Regions from separate parts of the Lysinibacillus sp. PWR01 genome, predicted to be linked through region 3. Evidence: riboswitches for the same ligand, from Rfam matches in the RefSeq annotation. Region 3 holds a riboswitch; each other region holds the start of a gene.
What was found. A riboswitch is a leader RNA that binds a small molecule or an ion and turns the genes downstream of it on or off. The one in region 3 is predicted to bind S-adenosylmethionine.
Positions count from the first base shown of each region.

Region 1: another riboswitch for S-adenosylmethionine. It lies ahead of metK (methionine adenosyltransferase); the one in region 3 lies ahead of ACEVFT_RS00700 (MetQ/NlpA family ABC transporter substrate-binding protein).
Region 2: another riboswitch for S-adenosylmethionine. It lies ahead of ACEVFT_RS03410 (bifunctional homocysteine S-methyltransferase/methylenetetrahydrofolate reductase); the one in region 3 lies ahead of ACEVFT_RS00700 (MetQ/NlpA family ABC transporter substrate-binding protein).
Region 4: another riboswitch for S-adenosylmethionine. It lies ahead of ACEVFT_RS03025 (O-acetylhomoserine aminocarboxypropyltransferase/cysteine synthase family protein); the one in region 3 lies ahead of ACEVFT_RS00700 (MetQ/NlpA family ABC transporter substrate-binding protein).

Region 1 is NZ_JBHERJ010000089.1:28,232-35,717, forward strand. It holds gene ACEVFT_RS20420 (IclR family transcriptional regulator) at 1-298, shown strand, start outside; gene ACEVFT_RS20425 (aminopeptidase) at 310-1,233, shown strand; gene ACEVFT_RS20430 (NUDIX domain-containing protein) at 1,933-2,400, shown strand; gene ACEVFT_RS20435 (alpha/beta hydrolase family protein) at 2,384-3,160, shown strand; gene pckA (phosphoenolpyruvate carboxykinase (ATP)) at 3,227-4,813, opposite strand; SAM riboswitch class I at 5,203-5,321, shown strand; gene metK (methionine adenosyltransferase) at 5,580-6,776, shown strand; gene ACEVFT_RS20450 (gamma carbonic anhydrase) at 6,956-7,468, opposite strand.
Region 2 is NZ_JBHERJ010000025.1:239-7,724, reverse strand. It holds gene ACEVFT_RS03420 (GNAT family N-acetyltransferase) at 56-556, opposite strand; gene metH (methionine synthase) at 652-4,083, opposite strand; gene ACEVFT_RS03410 (bifunctional homocysteine S-methyltransferase/methylenetetrahydrofolate reductase) at 4,076-5,923, opposite strand; SAM riboswitch class I at 6,013-6,113, opposite strand; gene ACEVFT_RS03405 (protoporphyrinogen oxidase) at 6,213-7,486, opposite strand, start outside.
Region 3 is NZ_JBHERJ010000005.1:31,607-39,092, reverse strand. It holds gene ACEVFT_RS00720 (alpha-hydroxy acid oxidase) at 1-97, opposite strand, end outside; gene ACEVFT_RS00715 (enoyl-CoA hydratase/isomerase family protein) at 112-891, opposite strand; gene ACEVFT_RS00710 (methionine ABC transporter permease) at 905-1,576, opposite strand; gene ACEVFT_RS00705 (methionine ABC transporter ATP-binding protein) at 1,569-2,594, opposite strand; gene ACEVFT_RS00700 (MetQ/NlpA family ABC transporter substrate-binding protein) at 2,701-3,531, opposite strand; SAM riboswitch class I at 3,621-3,725, opposite strand; gene ACEVFT_RS00695 (PPC domain-containing DNA-binding protein) at 3,848-4,351, shown strand; gene ACEVFT_RS00690 (pyridoxal phosphate-dependent aminotransferase) at 4,827-5,996, opposite strand; gene ACEVFT_RS00685 (carbon-nitrogen family hydrolase) at 6,093-6,887, shown strand; gene ACEVFT_RS00680 (PucR family transcriptional regulator) at 6,942-7,486, opposite strand, start outside.
Region 4 is NZ_JBHERJ010000021.1:132,844-140,329, reverse strand. It holds gene ACEVFT_RS03035 (homoserine dehydrogenase) at 1-316, opposite strand, end outside; gene ACEVFT_RS03030 (hypothetical protein) at 781-1,167, opposite strand; gene ACEVFT_RS03025 (O-acetylhomoserine aminocarboxypropyltransferase/cysteine synthase family protein) at 1,503-2,804, opposite strand; SAM riboswitch class I at 2,922-3,035, opposite strand; gene ACEVFT_RS03020 (glycerol-3-phosphate acyltransferase) at 3,191-3,823, shown strand; gene ACEVFT_RS03015 (SLC13 family permease) at 4,020-5,501, shown strand; gene scpC (succinyl-CoA:acetate CoA-transferase ScpC) at 5,574-7,097, opposite strand; gene chrR (oxygen-insensitive NADPH nitroreductase) at 7,463-7,486, shown strand, end outside.

The DNA of each region.
Region 1 (7,486 bases), on a different contig from region 3:
TGAACCGTTAACAGCTTATACGAATAATACGATGACAGATGCTACAGAAATACGGGCAGAGCTAGAAAAAATTCGATCATGCGGCTATGCACTTAGTAATAGTGAGTATTCTGTTGATGTATTGGCGCTAGCTATGCCTATATTCAATAGTGAGGAACAGGTCGTAGCATCTATTACCGTTTCTGGACCAATCTATCGTTTTACAGAGCAACGTGTTCCAGAGTTTTTGGGACCTCTGACGGAAGCTAGAAATGAAATAGAAGGAATTATTCGTAGATATCATTTGAATTTTAATTAAGGAGTCCTATTATGCAGCATTTACATGACATTGCACTAAATGTTTTAAAAGGCAATTTAAATGTTCAATCATCAGAGTCACTATTAATTTTGACAGATAGTCACAAACAAGACATCGCAAAAATCTTTTATGAAGCTGGAATGTCAATTACAGCAAATACAATGCTCATGGTGATGCCCCTGTTAGACAAATCTGGACAGGAGCCCATCCATGCAGTTTCTGAGCTTATGGCGAATGCGGATGTTACACTTTGTATTACCTCCCACTCCTTAACACATACAATGGCTCGTAAATATGCCTGTGAAAAGGGCGGACGTGTAGCGACAATGCCAGGTGTGACATTAGAGATGCTGGAGCAAGGTGCCCTTCATGCGGATGCACAGGAGATTGAAGCCACGGTAGAAAAATATGTCCTTTTACTTGATACGGCAAAAGATATTCGCATTGTCAAGGATGGCCATGAGCTGACATTTAGTGTAGAAGGCCGTTTAGGAATTCGATCCACAGGTGTTATTCGTCAACCTGGTGAATACGGGAATATTCCTTCAGGAGAATCATATATTGCGCCAATTGAAACATCTGCAAATGGAGAGATTTTAGTAGATGGTTCTATTGCTAATATCGGTGTCTTAAAGGAGCCATTATTATTAAAAATTAAGAATGGTCGTTTAGAAGAAGCAATTGGTCCTGATGGTTCACGTCTACTGTCCTTACTTGGTGAAGGAAATGGTAGAATCATTGCAGAGTTTGGCATCGGAGCCAATAAAAGTGCCATCCTATGTGGCAATGTACTAGAGGATGAGAAGGTATATGGGACAATCCATATTGCTTTTGGCAGTAATGCGCCATTCGGTGGAGCCAATGCGTCAGATGTTCATATCGACTGTGTTGTGAAAAGCCCTATCGTCTACTTTGACGGTCAGCAAGTAATTTAAAGAAAAGCGTGTCTTCCTAGGAAGCACGCTTTTTTATATTGTTGAAAAACAAAACAGTCAACTGAAAGGTAGAAATGGATTTCTGTTGCAGGCTACTTGCTTTCCTGGGGCGAGCGCCGAATCGCTTCCTCCGCTACCGCTCCGTTTAGAGTTTTGCCTGTCTCGCTATCCTACGGGAATCAAGTAGCCTTCCACTCCAACCCACAAAAAAGTTTTCTTTTTGGCAAAGGTTACACAAATAAAATGGAGTGTTCACTACCCAGTTCATTGATGGTTTCACTTTACCACATTGAAAATAAGAGCTTATCCCCTCTAAGAATACAGATAATGGGAGATTTAATCTCTATGAAAAGTAAAGACATTTTGCAGAATGGTTGATTGGAGTGGAGCCAGCGTCACTCCTAGGGGATTTAGCGTCACAGAGGAGACCCTGGAGCGAACGAAAGTGAGTGAAGCGGCTCATCGGACGCCCCCTGGAAAGGACGCTGGCGGAACGGAAATCAACCCCTCGCCTTGCAAAGTTGCCTTTTTACATGCTTTACCAGACTGTAGTTTAGAGTTGCTTGTCTTTGTAGAATTACACTATAGTTATTATAGATAGGAATAGGAATGATGATTAAATTCTGTCCATAAATATAGAAGTAATGAAGAAGAGATTAACTTTTGTTTTGCAACAAGAAAGAACGTGAGGTTGAAGAGATGTTAACATTTACAGATTTACATGGCCTACAAGTAGATTTGAGTTTTACAAGAGGCGAATTTAAAGTAGAACCTAAACACGTCCTTGTCCTTTTAAAGCATGAAAATAAATGGTTATGTACGGTTCATAAACGACGTGGTGTAGAAGTACCAGGGGGGAAATTAGAAGAGGGCGAAACATTAGAGGAGGCGGCGATTCGAGAAGTTTTTGAAGAAACGGGTGTTCATGTGAAAAATCTTCAATGGTTCGCAGAGTATGCAGTGCATGATGAAATCGTTTTTTGTAAAACCGTTTTCACTGCACAATTTTTAGCGCAAGAGGACATAGAATTTGATTTAGAAACGTCAGGCATGCTTTGGTTAACAGATGAAGAATTTACCCAGCATCCTAACTTGAGTTTTCATATGAAGGATGAGGGAATGAAGAAAATGCTGGAGGAGTTGAAAGACCGTGACATACAATGGTGAAATTGTGGAAAAACGTGCCTATCCCTCACCCAATCCAGCCATACGACTAACAGAAATAACCTATCTATCACAGGGCTTACGTATAAAAGGATTATTAGCGGAACCAAAGACAGAAGGTACATATGATGGCTTTTTATATTTAAGAGGCGGCATGCAAAGCATTGGGATGGTAAGACCCTCTCGTATTGCCCAATTTGCGGCGCAGGGCTTTATCGTCTTTGCCCCATACTATCGTGGAAATCGTGGTGGAGAGGGTCGCGACCAGTTTGCAGGGGCAGATCGTTATGATGCTGTCTATGCCGTAGATGTACTTAAGCAATACTGTAATGACAATATCCATGTTTTTGGCTTTTCTCGTGGGGGAATTATGGCTCTTTGGACAGCCATTTTAAGAAAAGATATTACCTCGGTTGTCACATGGGCAGGTGTTTCGGATGCAACGGCCACTTATTGGGAACGCACAGATATGCGAAGGATGATGAAGCGCATTATTGGAGGAACACCGAATCGTGTCCCAGAAGCGTATGATGCGCGAACGCCACTATTTGAGATAGAGCAGATAACAGCCCCCGTACTGATCATTCATGGCTATCGTGATGAAAATGTGGATATAGAACATGCCAGACAATTGGCATTTTTTTTAGAGGATGCAAATAAATCATTCGAAACGTGGTATGATCTTAACTACGCACATCAATATCCACCAGCAAAAAATCGTGAAACTGTTCGTGCTCTTTGCAAGTGGATGAAACAACAATAAAGCATAGAAGAAAACAAAAAGACAAAGGGAACGAATAATTTGTTCCCTTTGTCTTTTATTTAGTCGTTATTTTAATGGGCCACCAAGTGTAGTGATAGCTTCAGAAACGTTTGAGAATTTTTTGAAGTTTTCGTTGAATAAGCCTGCAAGCTCAGCAGCTTTTGCATCATATGCAGCTTTATCTGCCCAAGCTTCACGAGGGTTTAACACTTCTGAAGGTACACCTTCAACCGCTGTTGGAATGTGTAAACCAAACACAGCATCTTGTGTCGTTTCAACACCTGCTAATTTACCATCGATTGCTGCACGTACCATTGTACGTGTGTAAGAAAGTTTCATACGGCTACCTGTACCATATTCGCCACCAGTCCAACCAGTGTTCACTAGGAATACTTGTGCGCCGTGCTCGTCAATTTTTTGTCCTAACATTTCTGCGTATACTGTTGCAGGAAGTGGAAGGAATGGTGAACCGAAGCAAGTAGAGAATACTGGTTCTGGCTCAGTAACACCACGTTCAGTTCCAGCAAGTTTAGAAGTGAAACCACTTAGGAAGTGATACATTGCTTGCTCTTTTGTTAATTTACTGATTGGAGGTAACACGCCAAATGCATCAGCTGTTAGGAAGATGATTGTTTTTGGATGACCTGCAACAGAAGGATCAACAATATTTTCGATGTATTGGATTGGATAAGCTACACGTGTATTTTCTGTTAGTGAACCATCATCATAGTCACAAATACGAGTTTCTGGATCAACAGCTACGTTTTCTAAAACAGAGCCGAAGCGGATTGCATTGTAGATTTCTGGTTCTTTTTCAGCAGAAAGGTTGATTGTTTTTGCATAGCAACCACCCTCAATGTTGAACACACCATTAGCAGACCAACCGTGTTCATCGTCACCGATTAGCTTACGATCTGGATCAGCTGATAATGTCGTTTTACCAGTACCAGATAGACCGAAGAATAATGCCACATCGCCAGCTTCACCAACGTTTGCTGAGCAGTGCATTGAAAGAATACCTTGTTGTGGTAATAAGTAGTTCATGATACCGAAGATAGATTTTTTCATTTCACCAGCATATTCAGTACCACCAATTAAGATAATTTTCTTTTCAAGTGATACGATGATGAATGTTTCAGAAGCAGTACCATCAACCGCAGGATCTGCTTTAAAGTTAGGAGCTGAGATGACAGTGAAGTCGGCAACATGAGAAGCTAATTCATCTGCTGTTGGACGGATAAATAATTGATGAGCAAAAAGATTGTGCCAAGCGTATTCATTAATGACTTGAATGCTTAATTGTGAATCTTTGTCAGCACCTGCAAAGCCTTTGAATACGAATAACTCGTCACGTTCTTTTAAATATTTTATTACTTTTACGTATAGGTTATCGAACACTTCAGAGGAGATTGGTTGGTTGACTTTACCCCAGTCAATTTGATCTTTTGTGCTTTCTTCTTCTACCGTATATTTATCTTTAGGTGAACGACCAGTGTATTTGCCAGTTTCTGCACGAACTGCGCCATCTACTGTTAACATTGCTTCACCACGAGAGGTAGCTTTTTCTGCTAATTGTGGTACTGAAAGTTGAACATTAATGTTACCGCCGTTTAATAATTCCTTCAGTTCGTTTGCAATTTCTACTGAATTCATCGATTAAATACCATCCTTTTTTATAGTATTCCCTTGATTTAGAGGGATTTTTTCTTAATTTCAAAAATAGTATAACACAATTGCTTAAATAATCTATACTAATTAAGAAATTATTTTAGAGTTTTTATCACTTTTCAATAAACTGACAAAAAATAATGTTTTTCGAGTAGAATACCATCAATCCTACAGTAATTAGGCGCGAAAATTGAGCCACACATATGTTACCACAAGTAGCTAGGTATGTTGTAGGGATTAATTTGCTTCTATTTACATCATCATCCAAGTATGAAAAGTTTTTGTTTAATCTGTTCTTTCCTTTTTATACAGTAATACATAAGAAAATATTTGACAACGTTCGACCTTTTCAGTAACATGAGATTGAACGGATACTCTTATCCCGAGCTGGTGGAGGGTCAGGCCCTGTGAAACCCGGCAACCTGCATGAACTATTTCACGACATGCGTTGGTGCCAACCTGATGCAAGGGAACATCCCTTGAACGATAAGAGTGAAAGGTTACGCAGTCATTATTCCTTTCCTCATGTAAAGTAACGTGAGAAAAGGATTTTTTTATTGTTAAAAATCAATGTAAAGGTAAGTATATGTAGTTCTTTCCTTATTATAATGACGGATCTTTCGAAATCCTCGTGTTAAAAGCAGCAGTAACGGCTTGAGAGTTCAATCCTTAGGAGCGGACTTGACATGGGTAATGAGTACCGTATTCATACACAACTACTTATTGTAAGAGTATTTAGGAGGAAAACCAAATGACAAACCGTCGACTGTTTACATCAGAGAGTGTAACAGAAGGACATCCAGATAAGATTTGTGACCAAATCTCGGATGCCATTTTAGATGCTATTTTAGCAGAAGATCCAAATGCACGTGTAGCGTGTGAAACAACTGTAACAACAGGGTTAGTATTAGTAGCAGGAGAAATTACTACCTCTACGTACGTAGATATTAAAGGTATTGTTCGTGACACTGTAGCAGAAATAGGCTACACACGAGGTAAATATGGCTTTGATGCTGAAAACTTAGCGGTGCTTGTGGCGATTGGTGAACAATCACCTGATATTGCACAAGGTGTTGATCAAGCATTAGAGGCACGTGAAGGCTCTATGACAGATGCGGATATTGAAGCAATAGGTGCTGGTGACCAAGGCTTAATGTTTGGCTATGCATGTAATGAAACACCAGAGCTAATGCCATTACCAATTAGCTTAGCACACAAATTAGCACGCCGTTTAACAGAAGTACGTAAATCAGGTGAACTTGCCTATTTACGTCCTGATGGGAAAACGCAAGTAACGATTGAATATGATGACAATAATGTACCCGTTCGCGTGGATACAATTGTTATTTCAACACAGCATGATGAAGAAGCAACACTTGAACAAATTCAAGCGGATTTAAAAGAATTTGTTATTGCTCCAGTCGTGCCAAGTGAATTATTAGATGCTAACACGAAATACTTCATCAACCCAACTGGCCGTTTCGTAATCGGTGGGCCAAAAGGAGATGCTGGTTTAACAGGACGTAAAATCATTGTTGATACATACGGTGGTTATGCACGTCACGGTGGTGGTGCATTCTCTGGTAAGGATGCAACAAAGGTAGACCGTTCAGCGGCATATGCGGCACGTTATGTAGCGAAAAATATCGTAGCGGCTGGCTTAGCAGAACGTGCTGAAGTACAACTTGCCTATGCAATTGGCGTAGCTCAACCTGTTTCTATTGCGGTAGATACATTTGGTACAGGTAAAGCGAAAGAAAGTGAGATCGTAGAATGGGTACGCGAGCTATTCGATTTACGCCCAGCAGGTATCATTAAAATGCTTGATTTACGTCGTCCAATTTATAAACAAACGGCTGCGTATGGACATTTTGGTCGTACAGATTTAAATGTACCATGGGAACAAATTGATAAAGCAGATGCACTACGAGAAAAAGCACGTTTATAAACTATTGAACTAAAGTAATGAAGTCGTTAGAAAATTATTCTAATGTATTAATAAGAAAAGGGGCAACATTGCCCCTTTTGTTTTTTTACAAAAAATGCCTCGCTAGGATTCGTGAACAAATTCGTTACACGGAAACGCGAGGGATTTTTTCGTTAGTATTGATTTTTTGTGTATGTTAGTTATTTCTGAAGCGATTTATAGTATTGACCTTTTTCTGCGTATTCTCGTACGATGCGTTCCATATCCTCTTTATCTTCTGCATTTAATTCACGGACAACTTTTGCTGGACGACCTAATGCTAAACTATTCGGAGGAATGACTTTACCAGGAGGTACTAGGCTTCCTGCTCCAATAAATGCACCTTCTCCAATCTCAGCTCCGTCTAAAATAATGGAACCCATACCAATTAAGGCATTTTTGCGAATTGTACAACTATGTAAAGTGACTTGGTGTCCAACTGTTACCTCATCTTCAATAATGAGTGGATATTTTGGGCTTTGGTGTAAGCAGCAAAGATCCTGGATACTGACACGTTTACCAATAATCGTTGGGGAAACATCACCACGAATAACCGTATTAAACCAAATAGTTGTTTCGGCACCAATTGTTACGTCGCCCGTAACAGTTGCGTAATCAGCAATGAAAACAGACGGATCGATCTTTGGCATTTTATCTTTAAATGGATAAATCATGAAAATCGCCTCTTTTCT
Region 2 (7,486 bases), on a different contig from region 3:
AAGTCAGCAACAGACGCAAACATCACAAAAAGGATATGACATTTGTCATATCCTTTTATGATTTCGGTCCAGTCAAATGCAGTTGGTAGAACACAAGGTCTAGCCATTGCTCAAACTTATAGCCTGCATTTTTGATTGTTCCGGCATATTCAAAGCCTAATTTTTCATGTGCTTTAATACTACCAATGTTTTCTCCATCAATGCCAGCGACAAGCGTTTTCACACCATTTTCTTCAGCAATCGCTATCAGCTTGTGCATAAGCTTTGTAGCAATCCCCTTTTGATAATGCTCTTTATGCACATAGACGGAATGCTCCATTGTATATTGATAACCTGGATAAGGACGGAATTGACTATAGGTAGCAAAGCCAGCGACAAGCCCATTTTCCTCAAATACAAGCAAAGGATTATCTAATACTCGTTGCTCCTTAAACCATTGTACTTTTTCATCTAAAGTTTGTATTTCATATCGATAGACCGCCTTGCTTGTTAAAATAATATCATTATAGATGTCCAAAACCTCAGGTATATCTTTTTCTTCCATGAATCGAATCATCCTGCTCACTTCCCTTAACCAAATTGTCATCATCCGCAATGAAATAGAGATAGACAGTCATGGCATTGACTATCTATCTCCTCCTATTTTATGCCTTAAACATTGAAGTAGCGAGCATCAGGATGAGCAAAAACGATTGCAGATACAGATGCTTCTGGCTCCATCATAAAGCCTTCTGTAAGATGAACGCCAATATCCTCGGGTTTTAATAAGCCGAATAGTTTTTCTTGATCCTCCAAGTTAGGACATGCAGGATAACCGAATGAAAAACGTTGTCCCTGATATTTTGCTGCAAAACGATCTCTCATAGTGAAATCTGTTGCATCAGGGAAGCCCCATTGGTCACGAATTTCCTGATGCATACGTTCAGCAAAGCCCTCTGCTAATTCTAATGCAGTCGATTGTAAGGCATGGCTTTCAAGGAATTTCCCATCCTCTTTTAACTGGCGAGCTTTAGCCATAACTCCCTGACCTGCTGTTACTACCATGAGCGCAATATAGTCCATTTCACCGCTCTCTACTGTTTTTAAGAAATCTGCAAGACATAAAAATGGTTCAACCTGCTGACGAGGGAAGGTAAAACGTTCAATTTCTATCTTACTATCAGCCGGATCATACACAACGACATCATCACCATCTGCTTGAGCAGGGAAAAATTGATACAAACCTGATGGCTTTAATAGATCACTTTTTAAATAATCATCTACTAAATCCTTTAGCTCTGTTGCTCTTGAATCGCCCGCTTCAAGCAATTGCTGAACTTGCCCTTTCAAGCCTAAATGGTGTCCCAGTAATGTACGCATATTAACATAAGGATATAAATGCGATACGGAGTAGTCTTTTTTTACATGACGTCGTAAATCGGCTGGTAAAAATACTGGCGCTCCCTTTACTGTTCGTACAGGCTTTATTGTTACCTCTTTTGCAGGACGAGCAGCTCTTTTTTCATCAGCCTCTAAACGTTTTTGACGGGATTCTTCAATTTCTGCTAAGAAATTTGCACGTGTCCCCTCACCCATTAATAAATTAGCTTGCTCTAAGCCTTGCATGGCATCCTTTGCATAAATAACAGGACCGCCATATTCATCTGCAATTTTTGTTTCAGTAAAACGTCGAGAAAGTGCAGCTCCACCAACTAAAATAGGTACATCAATCCCCGCCTCTTTAAAATCCTGAGCAGTAATGACCATCTGTTGCGCTGATTTCACTAGTAAACCTGACAGCCCAATAAAGTCTGGTTTTTCCTTACGAATCGCTTCAATCAATTGGGCAGGCGTTACTTTAATGCCCAAATCGACAACCTTATAGCCATTATTACTTAATATAATATCAACAAGGTTTTTCCCAATATCGTGGACATCACCTTTTACGGTAGCAAGTACCATTTTCCCTTTACCAGCACTCTCTTCATCCTTCTCCATGAATTGCTCTAAATGAGCAACAGCGGCCTTCATTACACCTGCTGATTGTAAAACCTCTGCTACAATGAGCTGATTATCATTAAATAATCGACCTACCTCAGCCATGCCCTCCATTAAAGGGCCATTAATAATATCCAGCGGTGCCTCAAAGATTTCTCGTGCAGCATCTAAATCCTCTATTAGCCCTTCTTTGGTACCTTCTAATATATAGTAAGCTAAACGACCTTCAACCGTTTTCGGAATATCCGCTTCCGTTTTTTCCTTCTTTTTATCACGATAAAAATCCGTAAACACAGCTAATGTTTCATCATTTGTATTAAATAGCAAGTCATTTGCAAGTTTAATTTCCTCTTCAGGGATGGATGCATAACGCTCCAGTTTCTCTGTATTCACAATGGCATAATCTAAGCCTGCCTGTGTGCAATGATAGAGATAGACAGCATTCAGTACTTCACGGCCAACTGGTGGTAAACCAAATGAGATATTACTTACGCCAAGTACCGTCAATGTCTGCGGCAATTTTTCTTTGATGAGACGAATGCCTTCAATCGTTTCAAGGGCTGAACCAATATACTGTTCATCCCCAGTTCCTACAGGGAACATCAACGGGTCAAAAATGATATCCTCCGGTGCAAGTCCCCATTTCTCAGTTAATAGTTTATAGGAACGTTCAGCAATTTCCAGCTTGCGATGACGATCAACGGCCATTCCTATCTCATCAATGGTTCCAACTACTAATGAGGCTCCGTACTTCTTCACGAGTGGCATTACTGCATCAAATCGTTCTTCACCATCCTCAAGATTAATAGAGTTAATGATGGCTTTCCCTTGAGAAAACTTTAACGCTTCCTCAATAACCTTTTCATCAGTCGAGTCAATCACAAGAGGCACCTTAACCTTTTTTACAACCTCCTGCATAAATCCACGCATATCGGCTAATTCATCACGATCAGGGTTGGCTAAACAAATATCGATTACATGAGCACCATTTTTTACTTGTGCACGTGCAATCTCTGCTGCCTCCTCAAACTTTCCATCAATGATCAAATTCTTAAATTTACGAGAGCCGATAACATTTGTTCTCTCCCCGATAAATAACGGACGCATAGAATCGTCATACAATAAGGGTTCGATTCCCGATACCGCATGACCATGTGTTTTTTCAGGTAATTGACGAGGTTGTTCATCTTTTAAAACCTCGCGAATGGCTGCAATATGAGCTGGAGTCGTTCCACAACATCCACCTACAATATTAAGCCAACCCTTATCTGCAAAACCTTTTAATTTTTGCGATAGCGATTCTGGTGATTCATGATAACAACCTTCTTCATCTGGTAAGCCTGCATTCGGGTAACAGCTAATATAGCCTGTTGAAAGCTCTGCTAATGAACGAATATGATCTGTCATAAACTCTGGTCCTGTCGCACAGTTTAGGCCAACTGATAATGGTTTAATATGCTCGATTGAAATATAAAAGGCATCAATTGTTTGCCCTGCAAGTGTCGTACCCATTGGTTCTATTGTTCCAGAAATCATGACTGGTAGTTCTTTTCCAGTTTCCTCAAAAGCACGCTTTACGCCTAGGGTGCCTGCTTTGACATTGAGCATATCCTGACTTGTTTCTAATAACAGAACGTCGGCTCCTGCCTCAATTAATGCCTTTGCCTGTACAAAGAAATTTTCCTCTAGCTCATCAAATGTAATACCACCTGTAACTGATAACGTTTTTGTTGTTGGTCCCATAGCCCCTGCGACAAAACGTGGCCAATCCGATGTCGAATAACTATCCACTGCTTGGCGAGCAATTTCCACTGCACGCTTATTAATTTCTTCGGCTTTTGCGCCAAGATCATATTCATTTAACACAAGAGGCGTCCCACCAAATGTATTTGTACAAATAATATCTGCGCCTGCCTCTAAGTATTTGTGATGAATTTTCTCAATGACATCAGGTCTAGTAAGGACAAGATTTTCATTACAGCCATCAAGCTCCTCGCCACCAAAATCCTCTGCTGATAAATTTTCGTTTTGTAGCATTGTTCCCATTGCGCCATCAAGAATTAAAATACGTTTCTCTAGTTGCTCTTCAATCGAGTGCTTAGCCATGTATACTTACTCCTTTTTTCTGTTCATCCAATTGCTCTATATATTTCATCAACTCTAGGGTCACATCATAACGTAAAAACGGTGTAATAAGGTAAATACCATTGAAATATTGTGCAGCCACTTCTACTAATTCTTTGGCAATAGCAATTCCCTCCAATGTTGCCCGTTCCTTATCTTCCCCACATGCCTTCATTCTTGCTAAGGCATCTTCGGATAATTTGATACCTGGCACTTCATGATGTAAAAACTCAGCACTTTTATAACTCGTAACAGGCATAATGCCGATGTAAATTGGTGCTTGTAAATGCTTTGTTGCCTCATAAATTTCTACAATTTTTTCTTTCGTGTACACTGGTTGAGAAATGAAGTAGTCTGCTCCATGCTCAATTTTCTTCTCTAAGCGTGTCACAGCACGATCTAACACACGGACATTTGGATTAAATGCAGCAGCAACTGAAAAATTTGCTTTTTTACGAAGTGGCTTGCCTGAGAAAGAAACCCCTTCATTTAACTGCTTAATTAATTGGATTAACTCCATTGAAGATACATCATAAACACTTGTCGCACCTGGGAAATCTCCAACTTTTGTTGGATCACCTGTAACGGCCAACACATCATGAATACCTAAAGCATTTAATCCCATTAAATGCGATTGTAGACCAATTAAGTTACGGTCTCGACATGTAATATGTGTTAGTGGGCGTACACCATGTGTACTCTTTAACAATGCTCCCATTGCAATATTGCTAATACGTGGAGAGGCCAGTGAATTGTCTGCCATCATGACTACATCTGCACCTGCATCATACAGTTGCTTTGCTCCTTCAAGGAACCCATCAATCTCTAAATGTCTAGGTGTATCCAATTCTACTATGACAGAGCGTTCACGTTTTACTTTTTCATGAAGAGGCTCATACTTTGGTGGCTCCGCTTCACGAACAATCTCAATCTTTTCAGGTTTCGCATGCTTCTCCTGAACCGGTGATAACTCTTCTAAATACTTCTTTGCTGCTGCAATATGTTTCGGTGTCGTACCACAGCAGCCCCCTATTAAGCGTACGCCTTGATCACGTAATTCGACAGCCGCTCGACCAAAATAATCCGATTCTGATTCATAAACGACACGTCCATCTTCTAAGTCAAGAAGTGAGGCATTCGGATAGGCAGACATAAATGCCTTGTTAGGAAGTTCTACACCTTCAAATGCTTGAATCGTATGATGTGGACCTAGTCGACAATTGACACCCACGATATCTGCACCGAGTGTTTCTAGCTCATGCAGGGCATTATTTAAAGACATTCCATTTTGTAAAACACCAGGCTCATGCATAGATACTTGTGCAATAATCGGTAAATTTGTTTTTGCACGTAGCATCTTTAAGGTTGCAGTTAATTCTTCAAAATCATAATAGGTTTCGAGTAAAAGGCCGTCTGGATTTCCTGCAAGTAAAACATTTGCTTGCTCTTCAACTGTCGCTAATATTTCATCTAATGTTGCATCACTTTTACGAATTCCTCGAATACCTCCAATTGTCCCTAAGACAAATTGACCGCCATCTGCCGCTGCTCGTTTTGCAATGGTAATAGCCGCTTCATTAAATTGTTGGACCCGTGATTCTAATCCATAGCGAGCTAATTTAATGGCATTTGCACCGTACGTATTCGTTTGAATGATGTCAGCACCAGCTGCAATATATTCTCTATGAATCTTTTCAATTAACTCAGGTCTCTGAACATTCATTTCCTCATGGCAATACTCCAATCCATAGCCATATAGCACTGTGCCTATTGCACCGTCTGCTGTCAATACATGCGTTTTTAACCTTTCAAGCAATCCCATAAAACTAGCCTCTCTTCCTATGTCTCTATATAATAAAAAGCCTTCTTTCATAAAAAAAGAAGGCTTTAACGATTCATCATTGTTGTTCCTTCTCATCTTCGACTCAATGGTCTTCTGGATTTAGCACCTGACAATAAAGTTGGTTGCTGAAGCTTCAATGGGCCAGTCCCTCTGCTTCTCTTGATAAGAATTAAGTATGAATTTTTTAAATAATTAAAAGAATCATATCGTTTACTGACGAATGAGTCAAGACTATTTCACATAACAAAGTTTTTTTCCACTTAAAACCTTAGAAATTGGCAAGTTCCTTCGCAAGCTCTTCACCAATTTTTTTACCGTTTTGAATGCAAGCGCCGATACCTACGCCAAAATATGAGCACCCAGCAATCGATAAATGTGGATACTTTTCATGTAATTCCTGTAGTAATCCTTGTAACGCTTCACGATGAGCTAGATCATATTTAGGCATTTGATCAATCCATTTTGTTACATTCACAACTGTTGGCTGTTCCTCAATTCCTAGGCTTTTTCTCACGTCTTCTAAAGCTACAGCTGCCAATTCTTCATCCGTCATGGCACGTAGTTGCTCATAGGCTGGATTGATGCTCTTATAAAAGAGTCGTACAAGTAATTTATGTTCTTTCGATGTATGCTTCCATTTACGACTCGTCCAGGTTGCTGCATTACAAGTAACATCCGAATTATGCGAAACAATATAGCCCGTTCCATCTGCTGGCAATCTAGAGTCTGGCACATCAAAGCCTAAATAGATGGTAATGGCTGACGCTGTCGTAAATTGGTCAAAATAGCGGTTTAAAGATTCATCCTGTAGTAGATTTTGAACAGCATCATTCGGTAATGCTAAAACGACATAATCTGACTCAATATTTTCACCATTAGCTAAGGAAATTGTGTAGTTTTTATCTTGTTTTTGAACATTTAGAGTAGTAACGCCCTTGATGATTTCTACATCTGATAATGTTTGTTCAAGTCGATCAATTAAAGAAGATAAACCATTTTTAAAGGATATAAATTTTTTGTTCGCTGCTTTAACAAATTGCTCACGATTCGCATCAAAACCTTTAATAATACTTCCATAATTATTCTTATAATCAATTAAATACGGTAAAGTAGAGCCAATGGAAAGCTGATGTAAATCGCCTGAATAAACACCTGCAAGTACTGGTGCAATTTGATTTTTCACCAGTTCCTCCCCTAAATAGTAAGTTAAAAATTCTCCTATTGAACTTTCCTTTGTGAAGCCGTTGTTTGGTAATGTTAAATCCTTTAACGCTGCTTTTTTTCCTTGCTCTGAAATAAGTGTACTTTCTTCTAAGGATGCCAAACTCATCGGTATACCAAATGTTGAATCTGTTGGTATAGCGTGTAACTCATTATTCGTATAAATATAAGAAATACCTGTTTCGTTGTAAACTAGCTCCGCTTCAAAATCAAGCTCCTGTACGAGTTCCATAACGCCTTGATGACGGGCTACAATAGAATCAGCACCTGTTTCCATGATGAAGCCTTGTTCATGTGCTGAATATAATTTGCCTCCTAAAT
Region 3 (7,486 bases):
CCGCTACGGCCTTTTCTAAATCTGCAAAGCAAATGGGGAAGGGGGCTTGTGCAGTGATATTTTTTAAGAGTAGATCACCATCAGTTGTGTTTGTCATCGTTACTACCTCACTTATTTATTGAAAATAGGCTTTCTTTTATTTAAAAAGGCTTGAATACCTTCGTTATAATCGTCTGAACTAAATGAATCCAAAACTAACTGTGCCAGCTCATCGCTTTCTTCATTTTCACCATCTACAATCGCCTGGATAATTTTTTTGATGCCTGCGTTTGCAATGGATGATTTACTTAATAGATGTTCAGCGAATTGCAGTGTGGCATCTTCAATATTCTCTGGCTCATGTAGGGCCGTGATTAAACCAATATTTTTGCCTTCTTCAGCTGTAAAAATGTTGGCTGTGTATAAAATTTCCTTTGCCTTAGCGACACCAACAATATTGATGAGACGTTTCGTGCTTTCTAAATTATAGACAATACCAATGTTTGCAGCGGTGATACCCAGCTTACTCTTAGGTGTTGCTATTCTAAAATCACAAGCATTTGCTAACTCTAAGCCACCGCCAATTGCTAAGCCCTGAATCATAGCAATTGTAGGATGCGGAAATTTATAGAGGGCATCGATTGCCTTTAAAGCCAAATCATTATAGGCTTTGGCATTGTCTGCAGCATAACGAATATCTAAAAACTCGCTAATATCAGCACCAGATGAAAAGGCTACTTCATTGACACCGCGGACAATCAAGAGCTTGATAGAAGAATCTACACGTAGCTGTTCAAGATGGTCTACTATAGCTTGAAACATTGCCTTTGAAAACGAATTTCGTTTATCAGGGCGATTTAATACTAACGTTGCAATATAGCCATTTTTCTCTACATAAATTTCCTTTGTCATCTTCATTCTCCTCTTAATCTTTTTTCAATTTCGCAGCGAAGCGGTTGCCGATAGATTGAATGCTTTGCACAAGGATGATTAAGATAAAGACAGTTGCATACATCACATCAACCTCATAGCGTAAATGACCATAACGATAGGCAAGGTCACCTAATCCGCCAGCACCAACCATTCCTGCCATTGCCGTTGCACCAATTAATCCAATTGTGGCAATCGTTAAGCCTAAAATAATCGATGGACGAGCTTCACGTAATAGTACATGCCAAATAATATGACGACGTTTAATACCCATGGCTGTGTAAGCTTCTACCACTCCTGAATCCACTTCTAAAAGCGCAGATTCCATCAATCGTGCAATATAAGGAGCTGTGTAAACAACTAACGGAACGATTACACCTTTAACACCAATTGTTGTACCAACAATTAACTTGGTAAAAGGTAAGATGAAGAATAATAAAATGATAAATGGCACAGAGCGGACAATATTGATGAATAGATTAAAAAACTGATAGAAAAATTTATTTTCAAAGGATTGTCCTGGTCGTGTTAAAACGATTAATAGCCCTAATGGAATACCAATTAGAATGGAGAACAACAATGAAATTCCGACCATTTGAAATGTTTCGATAATTGCTTTGCCAATAACATCTGACCAATCTGTAAAGAAACTTTGGATACTACTCATTGAACGCACCTCCTAATTCTTCCACTGCCACGCCATTTTCCGAAAAATAAGTTAGCGCCTTTTGGACAATCTGCGTCTCGCCATGTAGATGCACCACAATATTGCCGACAATGCCGTTTTTTAATTCAATAATATTAGCCGTTAAAATATTTGGTTGCACATCGTATACCTTAGTGACTTCTGCTAATAATGGCTTACCAGTGCTTTCACCAAGGAATGTTAAACGGATGACACTACCTGAAACATTTAATTGCTCAATAAGAGAAGGGGATAAGTTACGTTGTGAAATTGTATTTAAAAACTTTCGCGTTGTAGGGTGCTTCGGTTTTGCAAAAAGTTCAATAGCTGTGCCAAATTCCACAACTTTCCCTGATTCTAGAACAGAAACCTCATCGCAAATTTTTTGAATCACATTCATTTCATGTGTAATGAGCAGAATCGTAATGCCTAATTCACGGTTAATTTTTAACAACAATTCAAGAATGGCTTCTGTTGTCTCAGGGTCAAGTGCACTTGTTGCTTCGTCACTAAGTAAAATCTCTGGCTCCTGTGCCAAGGCACGTGCAATAGCCACACGTTGTTTTTGACCACCTGAAAGTTGATTTGGGTAACTATCTAGTTTATCTGTTAAGCCTACAATTTCAGCATATTTAGCTACACGGTTTTTTACTTCCGTCTCTTTATAGCCTAGTAGCTTTAAGGGAACGGCAATATTATTGTAAACTGTTGCTGTTTTTAATAGATTAAAGTGCTGGAAAATCATCCCGATTTTTTGGCGTGTTTGACGTAATTCATGAAGAGAAAGGGTTGTAATGTCTACATTGTCTATCACTACTTTTCCTGCTGTAGGACGTTCTAGTAGATTAACACAACGAATGAGTGTACTTTTACCAGCACCACTATAGCCGATCACACCATGAATTTGTCCCTTTTTTACATGAAGATTGATCCCATCCACAGCTTTAATGATGCCTTTTTTCGACTTGAATTCTTTTGAGATATTTTGTAATTGAATCATGCGATTGTTTGCTCCTTTCTCAACCTTCTAAAAAGCAAGAATCTGCTCGTCTTCCCATAGAGGAATTTCGGCAGATTCTTCGGCTTATAGAAGCTTCCTGAATGTATTACCAGCTAGGGATTACTGAACCTTTGAATTCTTCTTCGATGAATTGACGTACTTCATCAGATTGGTAAGCCTCAACGAACTTTTTAATTGTTGGGTCATTTTCATTTTCAGCGCGTACGACAATGTAGTTCACGTATGGAGAGTCAGTAGATTCCAATAAAATAGAGTCGTCTTTAGGGTTAATGCCAGCTTCTAATGCGAAGTTTGTATTAATAGCTGCTACATCTACTTCACTAAGCTGTTTAGGAATTTGAGCTGCCTCTAATTCAATGAATTTTAAATTCTTTTTGTTTTCTTCTACATCACGGATCGAGGCTGTTAAGTCTGCGCCATCTTTTAGCTTAATATAGCCAGCTTCTTGTAAAACAAAGAGGGCACGTGCTCCATTCGTTGGGTCATTTGGTAGGCCAAATGTTGCACCATCCGGAATGTCATCAAAGGATTTATATTTTTCAGAGTAGATACCCATTGGATTCAAAATCGTTTTGCCCACTGGGACTAAATCTGTATCATGATCTTTATTAAATGTATCGAGGAAAGGTTCGTGTTGATAGCTGTTCGCATCAAGATCACCTTCAGCTAAGGAAGTATTAGGTAAAACATAGTCAGAAAATGATTTTAGCTCTACTTCTAGCCCTTTTTCTTTTGCTACTTTAGCTGCTACTTCTGCAATTTGCTCGTGTGGACCAGAAGTGACACCTACGACGATTTTCTTTCCATCAATTGCCTCAGCTTGGCCTTTACTATCTTCTTTAGAGCCACAACCTGCTAGAGCTGCTACTAATGTTAAACTTGCTAAACCTACTAAAAATTTATTTTTCTTTTTCATGAAAACTACCTCCAAGATTGTTTTTATCGGTTTTTTGAAAATAAAAAAACTCTCTTACAAACTAAGAGAGGCTCATGAAAAGATGTCCTCTCTTATCTATCAAACGAAGATCGTTTGCAGGATTTAGCACCTTCCTTTAAAAAGGAGGTTGCCGAGCTTCATAGGGCCAGTCCCTCAGCTACTCTTGATAAGAGATTTATAATATTTTTTTGTAATTCCGATAGAACTAATATAATTTATAGGGTATAGTAAGTCAATAATTAATTTTTAAAATTTTTATATAATTATAATATTTCGACGTGAAAGAGGGATAACAATGTCTGTGAGAGTTAATTATGGTATAGGTTCATTTGGTAGGGTTATTAGTGCTCGTCTTCTAACAGGGACAGATATCATTGAGGGAATTGAGGCGCTCTGTGAAGAGAATCATATTGAGTCAGCAACGATTGTTAGCTGTATTGGTAGCTTTCAAAAAAGTAGCTTTGTATATTTAGTGCCAGATGCAACAGCTCAGATTCAAGTTCGTTTTAGTGATGTGGTTGAAAAAGATGGACCACTTGAATTTATTCAAGGCTCTGGTGTGGTGTGTAAGCGTGATGGGGGATATGAAACACATTTCCATGGTTCTATGAGTGATCAATGGGGTGTTGTGTCAGGTGGGCATTTAATAAAAGGGGGAAATCCTGTTATTACTGCTGACCTAGTACTCGCTGAGGTACAAGGTATTCAACATATTCGAAAATTGGATGATGAAACAGGTCATGTTCAATTTTATCCATTAGAAAATGGTTTAGGGCAGCCAAGGAAAATTGAAAAATAATGATCCTGTAGCTAGAGTTAGCTACAGGACACATGTTGTGGAAAAAAGATCATGTCACTAGCAGAAATAGACCTTTTAGCAAGGTGAGGGGTTGATTTCCGTTCCGCCAGCGTCCTTTCCAGGGGGCGTCCGATGAGCCGCTTCACTCACTTCCGTTCGCTCCAGGGTCTCCTCTGTGACGCTAAATCCCCCTAAGAGTGACGCTGGCTCCACTCCAATCAACCATTCTGTAAAAATGTCTTTCCCTCTTTCATACTAGTAGTAGTGAACAAAATAACTCATTATTTGTATGATTAGAGAGAGGATAGGCTCTTATTTTCAATGTGGAGAGATGATTAGTCACAACAACCCTCAATAAAAATGAGTAGTGTACACCTTCATTTTATTTGTACAACCTTTGTTAAGACGATAACACTTTTATGGATTGGGGTGGAAGGCCTTTTCACCTTTCACAAATAATCTATTGATGATATTGTCATTTGTTAAATAATTGTAACTGCTCGATTCTATGGATTGCTTCACGTAAACGTTCCTCGCTTACCAGCAAACCGATACGGACGTAGCCTTCGCCATATTGACCGAAACCATTGCCAGCTGCCACAGCAATATCAGCTTTTTCAAGCAATAGATCGGCAAATTGTTCGCTTGTATAGCCTAGTGGTACAGGGAGCCATGCGAAGAAGGAGCCTTTTGGAGCCGTAACATGCCAGCCGATTCTTTGAGCTTCTTCAATGAGTACATTTCGGCGACGCTCATAAGTAGCTCGTAGTTCATCCGCACATTGTTGGGAAGCTGTCAGTGCTACTGTTGCTGCTTGTTGAATAGCAGGGAATTGACTACAAAACAGATGATCCTGAATAAGATTAATAGCAGCAATAATCTCGGCATTCCCAACGGCGAAGCCTATACGCCAACCTGCCATATTATAGGTTTTTGATAGGGTATACATTTCAATCCCAACTTCTTTTGCACCCTCTGCTTGTAGGAAGCTAATTGGTTTATTACCGTCAAATCCTATTGCTCCATAAGCAAAATCATGTGATACGATAATATTGTGTTCCTTCGCAAAACGAATAGTTTCTTCAAAAAACGCAAGTGTTGCTGTACCACCTGTAGGATTGTTCGGGTAATTTAGGTAAAGTAGCTTTGCCTTTTCTTTCACTTCATCAGATAATGCATCATAATCAGGTAAGAAATCATTTTCAGCAAAAAGTGGCATCACTTCAAAATTAACATCTCCTAATACGACACCTGATAAGTAATCTGGATAGCCAGGGTCTGGTAAGAGCATCGTGTCGCCAGGGTTTAACACAGCTAAAGGTAGTTCAACTAGACCGATTTTTGTCCCACCAAGAATCGCTACCTCCGTGTCAGGATTTAGTTCCACATGATATTCACGTTGATAAAAGTCGGCAGCTGCTTGGCGTAATTCAGCAATACCTCGAAATGGTGAATATTTATGGTTTTGTGGGTTTTCAGCCGCCTCCTGTAATGCTTGAATGATGTGAGGAGGTGTGGGTTGGTCGGGATTTCCTTGCCCAAGGTTAATGACATCACGTCCTTCTTCTAAGGCCGTGTTTACTTTTTGAACGAGTGCTGCAAAAAATTGAGTGGGTAGTTGCTGTAGTTTTTTAGAGAATTCCATGCATAATCACCTTTTTCAGAATATAATAATTATTATTGAAGAATATGAAGCAAATAGTATTACTTTTTCTGTTAATTGTCTAGAGGAGGAATAGATATGAAAATCGGTTGTATTCAATTAAATGTTGGCTTTGGCAAAGTTGAAGAAAATTTTGCACGTGCTGAGGATAAGATTCGAGAAGCTGCAAAACAAGGGGCAGAAATCATTGTGTTACCTGAAATGTGGAATACAGGCTATGCTTTGGAAAAACTGCCTGAGCTAGCGGATAGCGATGGGGAGCGGACAAAAGCCTTTTTAGCTAAACTAGCTAAGGAACTAGATGTACATATTGTTGGTGGCTCTGTTTCAACAAAGAAAGGCGACAAATTTTATAATACGATGTATACCTTTGATCGTAATGGAGAGCTTGTAGGGGAATATAGCAAGGCACATCTTTTTCGTTTAATGGACGAGCATCTTTACTTAGAGGCAGGGAATGAAATGAATCGTTTTGCTCTAGGTGACATTGAAGCTGCTGGTGTTATTTGCTATGATATTCGCTTCCCAGAATGGTTACGTGCCCATGCATTACAAGGAGCAAAGGTATTATTTGTACCAGCGCAGTGGCCAACTCCAAGGATTGACCATTGGAAAACATTGCTGCAGGCTCGTGCAATTGAAAATCAATGCTTTGTCATAGCGGTTAATCGTATTTCGAAAAAGGTAGAAAATTTTAATGGGCAATCTATGATTATTCAGCCTTGGGGAGAAGTACTTTGGGTTGGTGCTGAGGACGAGGAAGTAGCGGTGATCGATGTAGACTTTTCTATTGTCGATGAAGTACGTGGAAGAATCCCTGTTTACGATGATCGCAGACCTGGACTGTATCAGGATGTAGTTGTGAAAGGGTAATAAAGGGGCACGCATAGGAGGGGAGATCCCCTTTTGAGCGTGCCAACTTTTTTTCTAGCTCTTATCCTCGATCAATGAATTGGCTAGTAGCATAAATTCAAGTGTAATGCGGTTATGCCCCTTCATAAAATTTTTACCTAGTAAACTTTCAAGCTTTTTTAAGCGGTGATAGAGTGTTTGACGCACAATAAACAATTGGTTCGCTGTTTGCTGTTTAGAGCCATTTGTTTGTAAATACACCTGTAATGTTTCGAGGAGCTTGCTATTGTATTTTTCATCGTATTCAATAACGGGCTGTAAATAGTCGTATATCACTTCCTGTAAATTCACTTGCATTTGTAATTTATAGATTAAATGATATAAATGCAGATCATCATAAAAGAACGAGGACGTTTGTACCTTTCGACAAATATATAAGGTTTCTAGGGCAGTTTGATAGCTTTTAGGAATTTCATCAACATCACAAACCACTTTCCCAACGGCTATCTGATAGCCCTGTGTTTGCTGCTTTTTATAAAATTCAGTTTTGGGTAAGGAGGAAAACAGGTTATTTAACATATCACGAGTGGCTTTACTATCTTTTGTATGAAGTAAAATAA
Region 4 (7,486 bases), on a different contig from region 3:
TCACTTTATTGGCTGTAATAACATGACATTTATGTTCAACTGCTCGCTTTAAATAACTGTATGCAGGCTCTTCGTTAACAATTGCTTCAAACACAACCTGCATACCTGGTTCTGCTAAGACTTCATCCATGCTTGTTGTCATTAAATGTGCTGTTCCTGGCACACGTTCGCGACTAGCATCTGTCACTAAAATCTTCGCTACCTCTAATTCAATACCTAATTTATTTTTTAGCTCTTCTCGTTTTTCATTTAAAATATGGTAGATCCCCTGACCTACCGTTCCAAATCCTAAAATCGCTGCCTTTATAGTTGCCATTCTTGTTATTCCCTCCAACTTACATTCCGCAGTTTCATTAAAGCTAATTCTCCATGGGGTTGTGTCATGACTATTTGACACCCACCGCAGTCTTTAGCCAACAACTCTTCTTTGTATGAGTTTCGCTATTTCTATATGTGTTGGAACACATACAAATTCAAATAATTCAAAATTTAACTTAAAGAAAATTGTAACGCAAATACATACATTGCACAAGAAAAATCTTTCTAGGAAGGACATTTGTTTTCTCTAGATGTGCAAAAGAAATCGGTTTCATTCCCTTTATTATACGTTTTATTAATCATTCTATAAGATTTGAACAAATATTGACTATTTACATTTCAATATACGAATGTCTTTCTTCTATTATATATATGTATGCTCGGACATTCATAACAATCCCTTTAAAGAAAAAACTCATTCCCTGTAGCAGCAGAGAATGAGCTTAAATATATGAGGGGGTTTTAACTTGCTTTTGAAAGCAATTGATAACGATATTGTGCTAAAGCTTGTTGAACAAGACTAATTTCTTCTTCTGTAAAATTTGGTATTGCATACGTACGTTCCACTAATTGAAATGTACCATATTTTAAGTAAATCTCTGTCGCAGGAAGTGAGATATGGCTCACACCGTACTGTTCATATGCCTCAAATACTTCCTTAACAGTATAGTCTTCCTCTTCAGCAAAAACATGTTCTTGAAATGCTGTATGACCAAAGACTTGCTGCCATTTTCTTTCGACTGATGTAAGAAGGTGTTGAATGGACTTATTGTTGACAAAGACATGCCCTTCATTTAGCTCATATATTAGATAGGATACAATGTTTTGTGCACTATAGATATTACCCATTTTAAACACTCCTTTATCATCAGTTTTTTTGGGAAGAGCAGTTACTGGCTAGGCAACTGCTCTTCTATATATTCAAAAGTGGGGGAGCACTTATGAAAACATTTACCTTTTTTAACAAGAATTTTCGTACCCTTAACTTATTTCCTAGTATATAACAAGGATTTAATTAAGTCAATAATACATATAAAATTACTTGGTATTATTTTTTATAAGGTTCTGATAATTAACGGATGTAGCAATTGGTTGATGTAGCAACGTTTAACGCATTACCAAATGAGGCCAATCGAATGAGAAAATACGTAAACGCTACAACATTCTTCCCTATGTTCTAAAGCTTAGGCTTCTACTGTTTGTTCAGTAGTTGTTGCCTGTGTAATGGCTTGATCTAAATCAGCAATAATATCCTCTATTGCCTCTAAACCGATGGATAAGCGAATGAGCGACTCGGTTACACCAGCTTGAACTAATTCGTCTGCTGATAGTTGCTGATGTGTAGTGGAAGCAGGATGAATAATTAATGACTTAGCATCACCTACATTTGCTACATGTGAAAATAGCTTTACGCTATCAATAAGCTTTCGCCCAGCTTCACGTCCACCTTTAATGCCAAATGTAAGCACTGAACCGAAGCCATTTCTTAAATATTTCTTTGCCAATTCATGTGTTGGAAAATCTTCCAGGCCATTATAATTTACATACTCCACAGATGGGTGGTTTCGTAAATATTCAGCCACTGCCAATGCATTTTCATTGTGTTTAGGGATACGCAAATGAAGCGTTTCTAAACCTTGTAATAAATTAAAGGCAGCATCTGCACTTAATGTTGGACCAAAATCACGTAATAATTGTACGCGTAGCTTCGTAGCAAAGGCCGCAGAAGCTGTATCAATTCCATAACGTAAACCATGGTAAGAAGCATCTGGTTCAGTAAAACCTGGGAATCGACCACTAGTCCAATCAAACTTACCAGCGTCTACAACAACGCCCCCTAAAGTTGTACCATGACCACCTATCCATTTAGTTGCTGAATGTACTACAACATCTGCACCGTATTCAATAGGTGTAGAACCGTAAGGAGAAGCAAACGTACTGTCAATAATTAATGGTAGACCATTATCATGTGCAATTTTAGCTACTGCTTCAATATCTAAAACCTTTAAGCTTGGATTACCATACACTTCAGCAAAGACTGCTTTTGTTTTATCAGTAATCGCCGCCTTGAAATTCTCTGGGTTTGTTTCATCTACAAAAATTGTTTTAATACCATAGTTTGGTAATGTGTTAGCAAATAAATTATAAGTACCACCATATAAAGAACTAGCTGCTACTATCTCATCACCAGCTCCAGCTAGATTTAAAATGGAAAATGCGATAGCTGCTGCACCAGATGAAAGTGCTACTGCTGCTGTTCCACCTTCCAATAAAGCCACACGTTTTTCAAACACATCAACAGTTGGATTGGTAATCCTTGTGTAAATGTTCCCTGCTTCCTCTAAGGCAAAAAGACGTTGCGCATGAGCAGTGTCTTTAAATACGAAAGCAGTTGAGCGATAGACAGGAACTGTTCGAGAACCCGTCACTGGGTCTGGCTCTTGACCGCCATGTAACAGCAATGTTTCTGGTTTAAAATTTGTCATTGTGTACCTCCAAATGGTTATTTTTTTTACGATGGTACCGGAGATGAGGAGGATTTTTCTGTAGAAAACAAAAACCCTCTTCAGCTAAGAAGAGGGTTGCGGTTGCAAGTTTTCCTCCCCTTATCTGCCAGATCCAAGTAAGAATCTGTAGGAATTAGCACCTTAGTAAGCTCGTTACTTACTGGTTGCCGGGCATCATAGGGCCTATCCCTCCGCCGCTCTTGATAAGAGTATGAGATTCAATTTCCATCGTTGTTACACAGTATAAACATAGAGTTTTTTTCTGTCAACATGTAAATTTTATTTTTTCCGAAACTTCTGTCTGCTCTTATACGTAATATGAACGCATACACTATTTTAGAAAAAATTTTGAGAGGAGGATTTTTATGGTAAAGGCCGTGATCACTTTTCTTATTATTGGCTATTTAATTGGCTGTATTCACGGCTCTAAAGTGGCACAGTTTTTATCGGGGGTTGATTTAAAAAAAGCGGGCCACGGCAATGCCGGTGCCTCTAATGCTACTCTTTCCCTCGGCTGGAAATATGGCGTTTTAGTAGCCCTCATCGATATTGGCAAAGGCGTTGTAGCTATTATCGGTGCACATTTTTATCTAGCGGACTTCACTCATTTAACAGAAGAACAAATATGGCTGCTTACCTACATTATGGCTGCTGGGGTCATTTTAGGTCATAATTTCCCTTTCTATATGGGCTTCAATGGCGGAAAAGGAACTGCCTCCATTATCGGAATTTTACTTGCTGTCGATTGGAAGATTGGTTTATTTGCACTTATTTTATTTGTTATTTTATCCTTTGCAACAAATTATTTAATTGTTGGTGTTCTAGAGTTTTATCTCGTTTTTTGTACAGCCACTTATTTATGGATTCCTGGCATTGGCCCAACCATTATAGCTGTTCTTCTTTTTGGCATAGCCATCATCCTGCACATAGAAAATATTAAACGTTTAGTCAATGGTACAGAGCCTAAAGTAACTTCTGCCTTTAAGAAAAAGAAATAATATTTTTATGGATATTTTTGTATTTTTTGTGACCATGTATTTTCTCTTTATCTACTCATATTGCTGTAAAAAACACCTATTCTGCGTAGTTTTTTTTCTACAATAAAAAAGATATATTCTTATCTTAATAAAACATTATCTAGGCCGATGTTATGGATAATAATCGTCATTTTTATCGTAGAAAGGATGAGAAAATATGTCTTCACCAAATCAAGAAGCTTCAAAACGTAATTTAAAGCCACTATGGATTGGCTTGGCCTTCGCTTTACTGATTATTATTACTTTTTTACCTAATAACGGTGATTTACCTATAGCTGGGCAACGAGCTTTAGCCATTTTAGCTTTTGCAGTCATCCTTTGGGTTACAGAGGCCGTTTCATATCCTGTGAGCTCGGCCATGATCATTGCGCTAGTAACTGTTTTACTAGGACTCGCTCCGTCAATGGAGGATCCAACTACAGAGCTAGGAACAGCTAGCGCATTAAAATTATCTTTAAGCGGCTTTAGTAATTCTGCCGTTGCTTTAGTAGCAGCAGCTCTTTTTCTAGCGGCAGCAATGCAAATTACTAATCTACATAAACGACTTGCTCTTTGGATTCTTTCATTGGTAGGAACGAAAACAAAAGCTATCGTATTTGGCGCTATTTTAGTCTCTATCGTCCTCGCATTTTTTGTACCTTCTGCTACAGCACGTGCTGGCGCAGTAGTACCGATATTGCTTGGAATGGTGGCAGCTTTTGGTTTACCACGTGATAGTCGGCTTGCTGCCTTATTAGTTATTACTTCGGTACAAGCAGTTTCCATTTGGAATATCGGTATTAAGACTGCAGCAGCTCAAAATATGGTGGCTTTAAACTTTATCCAAGAGCAATTTAATGTGGATATTTCATGGGGTGCTTGGCTACTTTATGCCGCCCCCTTCTCAATTATTATGTCTATCTTTTTATTTTTCATTATGATTGCTTTAATTAAACCTGAGACTAGCAATATCGAAGGTGGTAAAGAGGTCATCAAAAAACAGCTTGCAGAGCTTGGCCCATTAAAGGCTCCTGAAATTCGTTTAATCATTACATCCGTAGTTTTACTATTTTTCTGGGCAACTGAAGGAAAGCTACATCCATTTGATACGACAACAGTCACAATTATTGCTATCGCTATTCTATTAATGCCTAAAATCGGTGTGTATTCGTGGAAGGAAGTTGAGCCTCATATTCCATGGGGAACAATTATCGTCTTTGCGGTAGGCATTATGTTAGGAACCATTTTACTAAATACGCAAGGTGCTGCATGGTTATCAGATAAAGTTTTTGGTTCACTCGGGCTAGATACTATGCCTTTACTAGCAACCATCGCACTCGTAACTTTATTTAACATTTTGATTCATTTAGGCTTTGCAAGCGCAACTAGCTTAGCCTCAGCACTTATACCTGTGTTTATCGTTTTAGCCTCCACATTAACGGCTAATGTTGATCAAGTTGGTTTTGTTATTGTGCAACAATTCGTCATAAGCTTTGGCTTCTTATTACCAATTAGTGCACCACAAAACATGCTTGCCTATGGTACAGGCTCCTTTACAACAAAGGATTTCTTGAAATCTGGAATTCCATTAACCATTATCGGTTTCCTTCTCGTACTTTTGTTCTCTGCAACTTATTGGAAATGGATTGGATTATTATAGACTTTCATTAAATTAAAACGTAAAAGCCTTGAAGAAACAGACTATCTGTCCTTCAAGGCTTTTAAGATAAGACTATTGTTTCGTAAAAGCAGGGTCTTTCATCGTACCGTTTTTCGCATAGTTAACGTGCCATGATAGTGCTTTTTCTAGGTCATGTGGTGTGTGATGTCCACCCGTTGCCTCATTGGCATCATTAAAGTACTGCCACAGCTGCTCCCTATAATCAGGATGTGCACAATTATCAATGATAAGTCCCACTCGTTCTTTTGGAGCAAGTCCTCGTAAATCTGCTACGCCCTGTTCAGTTACAATGACATCAACATCATGCTCCGTATGATCCACATGTGAGACCATTGGGACAATACTTGAAATATCTCCACCCTTAGCATAAGACTTTGTCACAAAAATTCCTAAACGTGCATTACGAGCAAAGTCACCAGACCCTCCGATACCATTCATCATCTTTGTACCAGAAACATGTGTTGAATTAACATTGCCGTAAATATCTAATTCCAAGGCTGTATTCACTGAAATTAATCCGAGTCGACGGATAATTTCAGGCTGATTTGAAATTTCTTGAGGACGCAATACTAATTTATCAGCATATTTTTCAAAATTCCCATAAACACGGTTTCCTACTTGCTCAGAAAGGGTAATAGAAGTAGCAGAAGCGAAATTTACTTTTCCTGCATCAATCAATTCAAATACTGCATCCTGGAGAACTTCTGAATAAACTTCTAAGTTCTCAAACTCAGAATCTTTAAAACCTAGCAATACAGCATTTGCTACTGAGCCTACCCCAGATTGAATTGGTCGCAAACTTGTTGTTAAGCGACCTACTTTAATCTCTTCACGCAGGAAATTTAATAAATGATTAGCCATAACATCCGTCTCTTCATCAGCAGGGACAATAGTTGATGGTGCATCTAATATATCCGAAATAACGATGCCTTTTACTTTATCTAAATCTAGTGGAATTCCAACTATACCAAGACGATCAGAAACATTCTGTAAAGGAATTGGATCACGTTTTCCTTGTGGTGCAGGTACGTAAATATCATGTATACCCTCTAATGCATCAAGCTGTGCTACGTTTAATTCAATGATGACTTGGTCTGCTTCTTGCACAAAAATCGGAGAGTTACCAACTGAAGTTGTAGGAATTAATAAGCCTTCTTCTGTAATTGCAGCCGCTTCAATAATCGCAAAATCAATTGGTCCTATAATACCTTGGCGGACAAGCTCAGCATTATGAGAAAGATGGGCATCCACAAATGTGATGTCACCACTATTGATTTTATTACGAATGCCAGCATCTGCTTGGAAAGGACCGCGTTTACGAATGACCCCTGCTTCTGCTAAGTATTGGTCTACCTCAGGGCCAAGTGATGCACCTGTAAAGACATCTACTTGGAAATTCTCTTTTTTCGCTTTCTCTACAAGTGCAAGAGGTACAACCTTTACATCGCCAGCACGTGTGAATCCGCTCATCCCTAATACCATGCCATCCTTAATCCAAGATGCTGCTTCTTCTGCTGTTACAACCTTGCTTCGCAATTGTTCATGGCGAAGCTTTTTCGCTAATTTTTCTTCCATTCCCTATTCCTCCATTCCACTTTATTTTGTTCAACTCGCATATTTGGTTCCAGTAAATCTGTGACGTCCATCAGAGGCTATATCTTTATTCTAGGAGGATTTCATCGCCTAATAGCTAATGCTGTATAAACATTTGCGAATAAAGATAATGTAATTTTTGGTAGTACAACCAAATAAACAGTCGCTTCTATAATTTTATACTATTTAGAATATTTAATCTATATCAAATGAAATATTTTACTTTACGAGATAATTTCTACATTTTTAAATTATGTATATATAACTTTTTATACCTCACTATTCGATTTTGACGGAAAAGCGTGCTATGCTCATGGTATAGAACAGACACAAAGGAGAGAGTTTTAATGGTTAAAGAATTATTACGCAAC